Regions from separate parts of the Desulfovibrio sp. genome, predicted to be linked through region 3. Evidence: riboswitches for the same ligand, from Rfam matches in the RefSeq annotation. Region 3 holds a riboswitch; each other region holds the start of a gene.

The links. Region 3 has a riboswitch for cobalamin ahead of QZ383_RS01925 (anaerobic ribonucleoside triphosphate reductase). Riboswitches for the same ligand answer to the same signal wherever they lie in the genome.
Positions count from the first base shown of each region.
Region 1: linked by a shared signal. The riboswitch ahead of QZ383_RS06730 (sirohydrochlorin cobaltochelatase) and the one ahead of QZ383_RS01925 (anaerobic ribonucleoside triphosphate reductase) in region 3 are both predicted to bind cobalamin.
Region 2: linked by a shared signal. The riboswitch ahead of QZ383_RS11110 (hypothetical protein) and the one ahead of QZ383_RS01925 (anaerobic ribonucleoside triphosphate reductase) in region 3 are both predicted to bind cobalamin.

Region 1 is NZ_JAHZCJ010000004.1:23,375-27,314, reverse strand. It holds gene QZ383_RS06735 (30S ribosomal protein S1) at 1-876, opposite strand, end outside; cobalamin riboswitch at 1,087-1,307, shown strand; gene QZ383_RS06730 (sirohydrochlorin cobaltochelatase) at 1,339-2,277, shown strand; gene QZ383_RS06725 (hypothetical protein) at 2,454-3,029, opposite strand; gene QZ383_RS06720 (hypothetical protein) at 3,246-3,665, opposite strand; gene QZ383_RS06715 (phenylacetate--CoA ligase) at 3,668-3,940, opposite strand, start outside.
Region 2 is NZ_JAHZCJ010000008.1:102,748-106,687, forward strand. It holds gene QZ383_RS11100 (ABC transporter ATP-binding protein) at 1-308, opposite strand, end outside; gene QZ383_RS11105 (iron ABC transporter permease) at 308-1,408, opposite strand; gene QZ383_RS11110 (hypothetical protein) at 1,405-1,644, opposite strand; cobalamin riboswitch at 1,627-1,805, opposite strand; gene QZ383_RS11115 (polyphenol oxidase family protein) at 1,833-2,588, opposite strand; gene QZ383_RS11120 (5-formyltetrahydrofolate cyclo-ligase) at 2,579-3,334, opposite strand; gene QZ383_RS11125 (metallophosphoesterase) at 3,374-3,940, shown strand, end outside.
Region 3 is NZ_JAHZCJ010000001.1:435,134-439,073, forward strand. It holds gene QZ383_RS01920 (pitrilysin family protein) at 1-1,359, shown strand, start outside; cobalamin riboswitch at 1,966-2,145, shown strand; gene QZ383_RS01925 (anaerobic ribonucleoside triphosphate reductase) at 2,174-3,940, shown strand, end outside.

The DNA of each region.
Region 1 (3,940 bases), on a different contig from region 3:
GCTGCACTTGGCCCCTTCAGGGAAGCGGGCGGAGATGTCCTGCCACGGGTCGGGCACGAGCTGCTTGAGGCCGAGGGAAACTTTGTTGTTGTCGCGATCGAAGGAAAGCACCTTCAGGGTCAGTTCCTGACCGATGGTGATCATTTCCTTGGGATGGCGAATGCGCTTCCAGCTCATGTCGGTGATGTGCAGCAGGCCGTCGAGGCCGCCGAGGTCAACAAACACGCCGTATTCGGTGATGTTCTTGGCCTTACCGGTAACGATCTGGTTTTCTTCAAGGGTGCGCAGCAGATCCTGGCGTTTGGAATCGCGCTCCTCTTCAAGCAGCACGCGGCGAGAAACGATAACGTTGCTGCGGCGGCGGTTGATCTTGAGCACGCGGAATTCGAATTCCTGGTTGACCAGGGCATCCATATCCGGCACGGGGCGCAGATCCACATGTGAACCGGGCAAAAACGCTTCCACACCGCCGATGTCCACGGTGTAGCCACCCTTGATGCGGCGGACAATGTGGCCCTTGATGACCCGGTTGTTTTCCTGCACGTCTTCGAGCTGGTCGAACACCTGCATGCGCTTGGCTTTCTCGAAAGAAAGAGTGATGGTGCCGTCGTTTTCGTTCTTGCGAACAACGTAAACGTCAACACGATCGCCCACTTTGACGGAAATGTTGCCGGCGGGGTCGCGGAATTCTGCCGCGGGAATCTGCCCTTCGGACTTAAAGTTCACGTCAACAAGCACATTGTCATCATCCACGCGGACGATTTCGCCCTTCGTGATAGAGCCTTCCTCAAGATCGCCGAAATCGGGATTGAGGTAGTTTTCAAGGGCGCTTTCGAAATTGATTTCGTTGTCGTGCCCGGTTTCCAAACCTGCCATATGTCCAGCCTCCAAACATAATTTCCCCATAACAGGGAGGTGCCTTATTATCAGGATTTCAGTAAAAGAACAAGAAAAAATACGCGCCAAATCGGCTTTAGCCGCCGAAAAATCGGGATTCCGCGCCGCTCCGGATGGCCCAGGCGCGGCAGCCCGCGCGGGGCATACCCTGCAAGGGCCTGTCTGGCGGGGCTTGCAGGGTATGCCCACTTGACTTTTATTGTCGCATGAATTGTTTTGAAAGGGTCGGCGGGGAATTCCGTTAAAATCGGAAACAGTCGCGCTGCGGTAAGAGGGAACGAAGCTTCATCGTTCCGCCACATGGCGGGGCGCTACAGCCAGTCGCGCGAGCGGCGAAGGCGAAGTCTAGGCAAGGGGCGCAAGGCCCACGCCCTCAAGTCCGAATATCCTCCGGCATTTTATCCAACTTCAACCCGTCAACGCGCCATTGAGGAGGTTGCCATGCTGCGTGCTACGCCGCATTCCATTTTGCATTATTTCACCCGTACCCTTTTGCCCATTCTTTTGCTGTGCGCCGTCATGGGCGCGCCTGCGCTTGCTCCTGCCGCTGAATCCGGCGCAGAGAGCCCCAAAGCAGGCGTGTTGCTGGTGGCCTTTGGCACCAGCGTTCCCGAAGCCCTGGCTTCCATGAAGGCCGTGGATGCGGAGTTCAAGGCCGCTTTTCCTGGTCAGCCGGTGGTGTGGGCCTATACCTCGCAGATTATCCGCAAAAAAATAGCCGCCGAGGGGCATCCCGTGGGCGGCATCAGCGATGGCCTCGCCCAGCTTGCCAAGGACGGCGTCAAGGTCGTGCGCGTACAGTCGCTGCACGTCATGGCGGGCGAGGAGTTCAGCGCGCTTGAACGGGCCGTGCTTATCGACCTGCAAAAAAATCCGGGCCGCTTTGACGCAGTGTTTCTTGGCCGCCCCATGCTGGAATCGAAAAAAGACGCGCAGGAACTCATTCAGGCCATCAGGGAAGACGTCAAATCTCTGCGCGGCAAGGATGCAGCCCTGGTGCTCATGGGCCACGGCCAGAGCCATGGCCGCGCGGATCTGACCTTTGAAGGTACGCGCGCCGTGTTCCACGATGCGGACAAACGCGTGTTTATGGCGACAGTAGAGGGCGCGCGCAGCGTGGACGACCTGCTGGTGGAGCTCAAGGCCGCCAAGGTCAAGAAAGTGGTTATCGAACCGCTCATGCTGGTGGCTGGCGATCATGCGCACAACGACATGGCCGGGGATGAAGACGATTCCTGGGCCTCGAAACTCAAAGCAGCCGGCTTCAAGGTGGAGACCAACCTCAAGGGTTTGGGCCAGATTGCCGGTGCGCGCGCCATACTGGTGCGCCATGCCCGCGAAGCTGCCGATGACCTGACCAAGGAACCCAAGAAGCAGTAGCAGGGCTTGCCTGCGCCGCATATTTGTTGCGGGAGCCGCATAGGCCGGGACAGCGCGTCTGGTTTGTGCGGCTTCTGTTTTTGGATGCGGGAAATTGGGGAATGCGGGCGATGCGGCGTTTCGCGGAGGTTTTTCAGACTAGTTGTAAGGCTCAGTGCGCTTGAGAATGTTGCGACTTAAGCCTGCCGTGCCACCAGCCAGGCCAGCATGCCGCCCTGCGCCGCAATGGCGGCCGCAAAGGCCAGCCAGCAGCCCCAAAGGGGCAAGGCCTTGGGCGCAATGCCCGCAGCCAGCGCCAGCATGCCCTGAAATGCCCTTTTGAGAGGCCATAACAGCGCCAGCCCCGCCCACACGGATGCGCTCAGGGTAAAAACCTGCAACTCCTTGATTTCCCACAGCCCCACCAGCGAGGCATACAGGTCAACATTGCCGGAATTATAGGCATTGCCAATGAGTTCCAGTCTGTCCAGAGCCGGGCCGTCAGTGCAAATTGCGCCAAGAATGAAAAAAATGGCCACAAGACCAAGAAACAGCAGCAGAAAAAGACCGAAGGTGCGCATTTGCCAGCGGGAATGCGCCACGCCCGCAAAATCGCCGATACGGCGCGCAAGAAAATGCAGGGGAATTGCCAGAAGCGGCACTGGCACAATGAGCAGGCCCAGACCGGGCCTCACCAGCGCAAACGATCCCCCTGCGAGCATGAGGTAGCCTGCAAGCGAGAAAATGGATGCGGGTAAGGCGGCAAGGGGCATACGCGCTCCAGTGTCGGCGGTTCTGGCGCGTAGAACATGGGCGCGCTCGCATAAAATCCTATGCCAAAAAGGGGCAAAGGTCTATGCGGCAAAGGGAGTTGTGATAATTTGCCGGGGTGGAGCGCACATGCGGCAATGCAAGCGTCCGCCGTCGGGCGAAGGGCTGGCGCTCTGCCCCACCCACTCTGGGCGGCGACTTTGATCTGATTTTCTGGCCTAGCGTTCGGGCGTATTGAGGACGGCGGGCATGCTGGCCGCAGCCGCACGGCAGGCTGGTGCATCCGGGTCAAAGCAGCAGAGGATGGCGCACCATGATCCGCCGTCGCGCTGTTGCGCCACGCAGCGGTCTAGCTGTCTGTCCGGGCAACTGGCGGCTGGGGCAAGGTCGGGCAGGACAGCGCGGCAGGCAGCTTCAAGCCGCAGACATTCGGCTTGCACCTGATTCTGTACTTTTACCTGATATTTTAATGTGTTGGCGTGTCTGGCGCACCATGCGGGGCTGTCCACATCCGCTATTTCCCTCGCGGATGCAGCGGAGGGCAACAGGCACAGGGCCAGCAGGTATGCGGCGGCAAGCCCCATGATAAAGGCGCAGGGCAAAAACCCCGCGCCAATGCAGTCAATATTTTTTGCCACGTCTAGCGCTTGTCCACCACGCGCTTGGATTTGCTGAAGGTACGCGGCAAGCTGGCGTAGTCCGCCACGCTCACGGAAACGCGGGCCATGATGGCCTTGTGCAAACGGGTTTCAAGCTCATGGGCCAGGGCGGCATCGTTGCCTGCGGTCTGACCCTGCCCGCGTTCCACGGTGAGGGCCAGATGGTCGAGGGAGCGATCGTCGCGGGTGAGTTCCACCTGATACTCGCCGCCAAGCTCCGCAAACTGGCCGATGACTTCCATGAGCTGACCGGG
Region 2 (3,940 bases), on a different contig from region 3:
AACTGCCCTCGCTGCGGCACCACGGCCACCATGCGGGCGCGCTCGCGCGGCTTCAATGTTGCCAGCGGACGGCCCTGAATCTCAATGGCGCCAGCCTGCGGCGTCAGCACCCCCGAAAGGGTGCGCAGCAGCGTTGTTTTACCGCTGCCGTTGGGGCCAAGCAGGGCGGCGCACTCCCCGGCGTGCAGGGTAAAGCCCGCGTCCCGCAGCACACTCTGCCCGCCGTATCCGGCGCGCACCCCGGCAATACGCAGCACAGGCGGTGCAGTGCGCCCCTCATGACGAATATTTTGGCCAGGCCGCAGCATCAGCGCCTCCGCACCAGCAGGGCGAAAAATGGCCCGCCAAGCAAGGCCGTGACCACGCCCACGGGCAATTCCTGCCCGCCGGAAAGCACGCAACGGGCCAGCACATCGGCCCAGACCAGCAGCACCCCGCCGCCGAAAAAGGCCGCAGTCAGCAGGGGGCCGTGCCCCCAGCCCAGCAGCAGACGCAGCACGTGCGGCACCACCAGCCCCACAAAGCCGATCACCCCGGCCACGGCCACGCAGCCAGCTGTCATGCAGCTTGCCCCGGCCAGCAGCCACAGGCGGGCGCGGCCCACATCAAGGCCGGTCTGGGCGGCCTGCTCATCCCCAAGGGAAAGCACGTCCAGGGCGCGCCAGCCAAAAGCCGTTGCCAGCAAGCCCGGCACAAGGGTCGCCAGCAAGAGGGGCAGGCTGCTCCAGCCCCGGCCCTGAAAGGAACCCATGATCCAGAACACAATACTGGTTACGGATTCCTCGTTGAGGGCCTTCACAAGGGCCACCAGCGCCCCTAAAAATGCTGCCACGGCAATGCCCGCAAGAATCACGCTCTCCCGGCTGAACGCGCCGTCGCCGCGCCCCAGCCACAGTGCGCAGCCAAGGGCCGCGAGTGCGCCGATCAGAGCCGCAGGGGCCACCAGCCCGGCATGGCTGAAGCCAGCCAGCCCCGGCACATTGCCCAACCACGGGATGCTCCCCAGCATGGCCACCAGCGGCCCGCCAAGGGCTATAGCCATGCTGGCCCCGCAGGCGGCCCCGGCGGAAATTCCCAGGGTAAAGGGATCAGCCAGCGGATTGCGCAACACGCCCTGCAATGCTGCCCCGGCCATAGCCAGAGCGCCGCCGCACAGGGTGGCCAGACACACCCGGGCAAGGCGGATGCTTACCACGACCCCGGTCAGGGCCGGATCATCGGGCGCAGACGCAAAGCCTGCCAATGCCGCCAAAGCGCGAAACACGCTCTGTGCGCTCAAGGGCACAGGCCCCGGCAAACAGGCCAACGGCAGCGAAACAAGCCACACGACCACAAGACCGGTAAAAACCGGACACAGCCTGCGGGATTGCGGGAAGGAGGAGTGAGAAGATGCGGTCGTTCTGGTCATGCCAGCCCTCTGGCCGTAGCCTGCGGGGGCACACGCGGGCCAAAGCGTTGGCTGACCTCAGGGGTCAGACCCTTGCCCAGTGGCGGCCTGCGCCGCGCGAGCATAAAAAAAGCCTCTTCCACTCGTGGTGGAAGAGGCCCGTATTTCCTCTGTCCTGCCGGCAAAAACCCGTTGCCGTGGGGCGGCCAATGCCGCACCGTGGTGCCGTCATTCCATGACTGCGCACCTTGGGGCATGGCAGGTCTTCCGGCTTGGTTCCCCTGCTCCGGCCTTCCCGTTTCCAGTGGCGCAAGATGGAGCAAGGTTAAGAACCTCACGGCGGCGGGTCCGCTCCCGTTTTTCACGGGATTCCCTTTTCAAGCCGGTCTACCCGGCTACCAATGCCGCCAACACTCTAGGCGCGGCCTTGCGGCCTGTCAATGGCTCAGGCTGCGATCCACACAAGGCTGGCCTGACGGCCCGAGCGTCTGGCGCAGCGGTAGGAGAAAAACTGCTCGTTGTTGCTGGCGGTGCAGATGTCCAGCCCGTAGATGTTGCGGGGCAAAAGACCCGCGCGCTCCAACTGGTGCCGCGTGAGGCCCCATAAATCCATGGTTTTGCTGTTGGCGTCAAACCAGGGCAGGTAGGGATCGCCCCACTCCTTCTCAAAATTGACAAATTCCGCCTTGCCCGGCCCGAGGCTGGGGCCGCGTACGGCCAGCAGATCGCGCGGTTCAAGGCCGTAACGTTCGCAAAAGCGGGCCACGCCGGTGATGGGGAAATCGCAGCGGTTGCCGCGCCAGCCCGCATGCATGGCGGCAATGTACGCGCCGCTTTTGTGGGCAATGAGGATGGGCTGACAATCTGCCGTCTTAATGAGCAGGCCAAGGCCGGGACGCGCTGTGGCCATGCCGTCGCCCTCCGCCGTGACGGGCGTTTCGCAGGCCACGGCTTCCGGCTCAAAAACAAAACCATCGCCGTGCACCTGCATCAGTTCGGCCCAGGCGGTCATGCCTTGCGGGCGCAGGCCTTCCAGCATGCTGCGGCGGTTGGCAATGACGTGTTCGGGGTTATCCTGCACGGTAAAAGCAATGTTGCCGCCGCCAAACTCGCCAAGGCTCACGCCTCCGGCGCGGGTCTGAAAGGCGCAACGCACCTGCGGAACACCGGGAAAAACAAAGGGGATATAGCTTATAGACACAGCATACGCTCTTCAGTACATATATAGTTGACCCGCTGATCCCAGGGGGCCAGGGGCAGGGATTCCACAAGCTGAAATTCAAAACACAGGCCCACGCGAGGGCAGGTGAATCCTTTTTCCAGAAAGCGGTCGTAATAGCCGCCGCCGTAGCCCAGCCGCCCGCCAGCGAGATCAAAGGCCACACCGGGCAGGAGCGCAAGGTCTAGGGAAAGGGGGTGTGCTGCCGCTGCACCGCTGCCGCCCGCCGCTTCCGGCCCAAAACCGGGCAGGGAATCGTGCGGTTCAAGCAGACCGAGCGGGCCGGGCCGCAACTGATCGGGGCCGCTGCAAGCCACAAAATCCATAAATCCCGGCTCGCTGCGCCGCACACGCGGCAGCCACACAAGCATACTGGCCTGCCAGGCCGCACGCAGCAGGTCTTGCGTGCCAAGCTCGCCCCTGACCCCCACATAGAGAGCCACAGACCGGGCATTCTTCCACAGGGTGGACTCCATCAGCCTGTTCTGCGCCGCATCGCTACGGATTTCGGCCAACTGGGGCAACTGCTCCGCCCGCAGGCGGCGCATGGCTTTGCGCACATCGTTTCTGGCCTGAGCCATAGCCTCGGTCAGCTCGCCAGAAAAATTGCCCGGCAAACACGTTGGCGGAGCATCCGACTGGTTCACTGGCTGGCGGGGCGGCGCAGGCGCGGAGGGCATGGCATCTGAGGGCAAGCGGCTCTTTCCTTGTGGTGCAATGTGTGGCATTCTCAACACCTGCGCCACTGTAACAAAGGAAGCAACACCATGCCAAGCGCCGACTCTCAGGATTTTCTCTGGATCGCCGTGGGCGACATCCACGACGAGCCTGAACGTTTTGCCCAGATACCGGAACTCTCGCAGGCTGACGGCATTATCGTTACCGGCGACCTGACCATCACCGGCGGCGTCAAGCAGGCAGAGCTGGTCATGAACGCCCTGTGCGTCCACGACATCCCCGTGCTGGCCCAGATCGGCAACATGGACAGGCCTGAAGTTGACCAGTGGCTGAGCGAAAAAGGCTGGAACCTTCACGCCGTCACCCGCGAGCTTACACCCGAAATCGCCATCTTTGGCGTTGGGGCCTCCACATTTACGCCCTTTGGCACGCCAAGCGAATTTCCGGAATCCGCATTTTCCGCGTGGCTTGAAACCTGCTGGCAAAAAGCCCGCCATTATCCGCACAGCGTGCTTGTTTCGCACAATCCGCCCAAGGATACCGCTTGCGACATGATCCCCGGCGGCATTCATGTGGGTTCCACTGCCGTGCGCGAATTTCTGGAAGAAGCCCAGCCGGATATCTGCCTGTGCGGGCATATCCACGAATCGCGGGCC
Region 3 (3,940 bases):
GACCTTTGGCTTGACCCCAGCAGGGCGCGGGTGCGTGTGCTCGCTCCTGAAAATGCCAAGCTGCCCGATCTGGAAGCCGTGTTGCAAAAGAACTGGCCCGGCAGTGCTGCTGCCAAGGCTGCGCAGAAGGCTGCGGCCACGGCAGGGCAGCAGGAAGTGGTCGACCTGGGGCAGGGGCGTACCGTCATTCTTATCCCTGATGCCACAGTGCCTTACGTGGCGGTTGATCTGATGCTGCCCGGCGGCAACGCCCTGCTGAAGCCTGACCAGCAGGGGTTGGCAGAATTGACGGCCAGCACCCTTGGCGATGGCAGCGGTAAACTGGATGCCCAGGCTATGGAACGCTATTTCGCTGACCGCGCGGCTTCTCTCTCCGCCAAGGCGGGCCTGCAAACCTTTACCGTGTCCTTGACCGGCCCGGCCCGGTTCAATGCTGATTATTTCTCCATGCTGGGAGAGGTGCTGGGCAAGCCCCGCTTTGAAGCCAAGGAAATCAAGCGTGAAGCGGAAAACATGAAGGCCGCCATCCGCCAGCGGGCAGACAGGCCTACCTCCTTCCTGTTCTCGCGGGTGAATCCCTTCATCTTCCCCGGCGGTCAGCCCTACGGCTACGATAGTCTGGGGACGGAAGCGAACCTCTCCAGGTTTACGCCCAAGGATGTACGCTCGTTCTGGGACAAGCAACTCGTGCAGCCCTGGGTGCTGGCCGTTGCTGGCGATTTTGACCGCGAGGCCGTGCTGGCCTTTGCCCGCACATTGCCCGCGCCAGACAACAAGGATTTCTCCTTGCCCGCCCCCTCATGGGGTGATGCCCGCAACCTTGATCTGCATCTGCCGGGGCGCAATCAGGCCCACGTGCTCCAGATGTTCAAGGCTGTGCCCTACACCAGCCCGGATGCCCCGGCGCTGATGCTTTTGCAGTCTGTGCTTTCCGGGCAGAGCGGCCTGCTGTTCAGCCAGATGCGCGATGAGCAGGGCCTCGGGTACACGGTCACGGCCTTTTACCGCGCCATGCCTCAGGCTGGCATGATGGCTTTTTACATTGGCACTACGCCTGACAAGGTCGCGCAGGCGCGTGAAGGCTTTGCCAAGATTATTGCCGATATCAAGGCAAAACCTCTGCCTGCCGAATTGCTTGAAGCCGGGGCCAACCGCCTGCTTGGCGAATACTACCGCGACAAGCAGAGCCTTGATTCCCGCGCGGGCGTGGCCGCCACAGACGCCGTACTGGGCCTGCCCCGAGATTTCAGCAAGTCGCTCATCGACAAGGCGGCCAAGCTGACACCTGCGGATATTCAGGCTGTGGCGCAGAAGTATCTGGACGACAAAAACCTTTATAACATGATCCTGCTGCCGTAGGCGGCGTTTCGGATTTGTTGACGGGCCGCATCGGATATCCGATTGCGCTTCCCTGCAAATTGGCGGTGGAAGCGGAGTTGGGCCGATGCGGCCCCTTGTGTTTCTTGGCTGTTACGAAATGCTCAACCCTTGTTTGATTGTACAAAAAAAGTTTTTATAAACGATATCTTCGGCAAGCGGCGGGCAAATAAAAATGTCAAGTCCGAGGTAAGTCCCCTTACGTGGGGGAGGCCGTCTTGAAAACCCGGCGTGGGTAGAGTAAGTTCTTGCCTGCGTTACGGGAACTGCTTTCTGAGGAAAGCTCGCCAGGTATCGGCTGCGGTCGCAGTGCCGGGGCCGGGGCGGCAGCGCCATGCGGGCATGATGCCTGAATCCATGGCGAAATGTTTCAGCAACGCCAATCAAAGCCACAAATGTTGCGGGTCAGGTTGCCTGATCTGGCTCCAGCCAGGGCGAACACTTTTGTTCACGCCCTCACTGTTTTGCGGCCTTGGTGTAGTGAAAAAGTTGGGCAGGCAAGAAAATTCAATAGTGAATTCGCAGTGTTGCTACGGCACTAGGAGAGCTTTTTTGCCTGCATTTATTGACAGGGTGCAATTCTTTTGAGATTTTCTAGACATTGAAAGCGCCATGGAGCTTAATAGGGAATTCCCGTGAAATTCGGGAGCGGACCCGCCGCCGTGAGCCTGTTCAACACCGCTTTTCCTCGCGTGCCACTGGATAATACCGGGAAGGCCGAAGAGCGGCAGGCAAGCCGGAAGACCTGCTTTCAACCGTTCTAAGAAAGTGGAGCATCTGCAACGGGCTTTTGCAGATGAACCGTCAGAAAAGGGCCATTGATGGCCTCTCCGCCCGTTCTGTTCGGGCGGCCTTTTTGTTCATAGCCCACACGTTTGGAGCGAAGTTCATGCTCGCCAGCATTATTAAGCGCGACGGCACGGAAGTGCCTTTTGATTCGGTCAAGATTCTCAATGCCATCACCAAGGCCAATCAGGCCGTTGGTGGTGAAGACATGTCACCCACTGACCTGCTGTTTGTCACCGAAAAGGTGTGCAAAAAGCTGGAGTCGCGCAGCCTCAAGCATGTGGAAGAAATTCAGGATGTTGTTGAAGAAACCCTGATTCAGTACGACTACGCCAAAAGCGCCAAGGCTTACATTCTGTACCGGGCCGAGCATACGAAAATCCGTAATGCGGAATCGTATCTCATGGATATCTATAAAAAGCTTACGTATTCTCCGGCTCTGCAAGAAGACATCAAGCGCGAGAATGCCAATATCGATGGCGATACGGCCATGGGCACCATGCTCAAGTATGGTTCCGAGGGTTCAAAATTCTTCATCGACAACTACATTCTGCCCAAGGATGCCTCTGCCGCGCACCGTAACGGCGACATCCACATTCACGACAAAGATTTTTACATGCTCACGGAAACGTGCTGCCAGATTGACCTTATCCCCTTGTTTAAAAATGGTTTTTCCACAGGACACGGGCATTTGCGCGAGCCCAATTCCATTGAGAGCTACTCGGCCCTTGCCTGCATTGCCATTCAGGCCAACCAGAATGAAATGCACGGCGGCCAGAGTGTGCCGCATTTTGACTTTGCCATGGCCGAGGGCGTTATCAAAACCTACCGCAAGGAATATGAGCGCGCCTTTGCCGCATTTTTGCGCATTGCCCAGAATCTGGAAGAGCAGGCAGCCATTGACGCCGCCAGAGAAACCATCGCCCTGTTGCCCGAAGGCCCGCGCCTTGGCACCTGCGATGCCTTTGGAGAAGCCCTTGTGGCGGCAGCCCCCGAGGCCCGGCGCGAGCTTGTGACGCGCGCGCATGCCTACGCTGCCGGCGAAGCCCTCAAATACACCGAGCGCCGCACTTATCAGGCCATGGAAGCCCTGATCCACAACCTGAACACCATGAATTCGCGCGCAGGCGCACAGGTGCCTTTCAGCTCCATCAACTACGGCACGGATATTTCTGCCGAGGGGCGGATGGTTGTTAAAAACCTGCTGCGCGCCACCAAGGCCGGGCTTGGCAATGGGGAAACCTCCATCTTCCCCGTGCAGATTTTCAAGGTGAAGTCCGGGGTCAACTATAATCCAGAAGATCCCAACTACGACCTTTTCAAGCAGGCCATGGACGTTTCCGCCATGCGGCTCTTCCCCAATTTCAGCTTTCTTGATGCGCCGTTCAACCTCCAGTACTACCATCCGGACGACTATAATACGGAAGTTGCCTACATGGGCTGCCGTACACGCGTGCTTGGCAACGTGTACGACAAGGACAGGCAGGTTACGTGCGGTCGCGGCAATCTGAGCTTCACCTCCATCAATCTTCCCCGGCTCGGGCTGGATGCGCGTGGCGACATCAGCCGTTTTTACGCTCTGCTGGACGACAAGATTGATCTGGTGTTCCGCCAGCTGCTGCACCGGCTCAAGATCCAGAGCGCCAAGAAGGTGCGCAACTACCCCTTCCTCATGGGCGAGGGCATCTGGCTTGATTCCGACAAACTGGGTTGGGACGACAGTATTGAAGAAGTGCTCAAGCATGGCACCCTGACCGTGGGCTTTATCGGCCTTGCC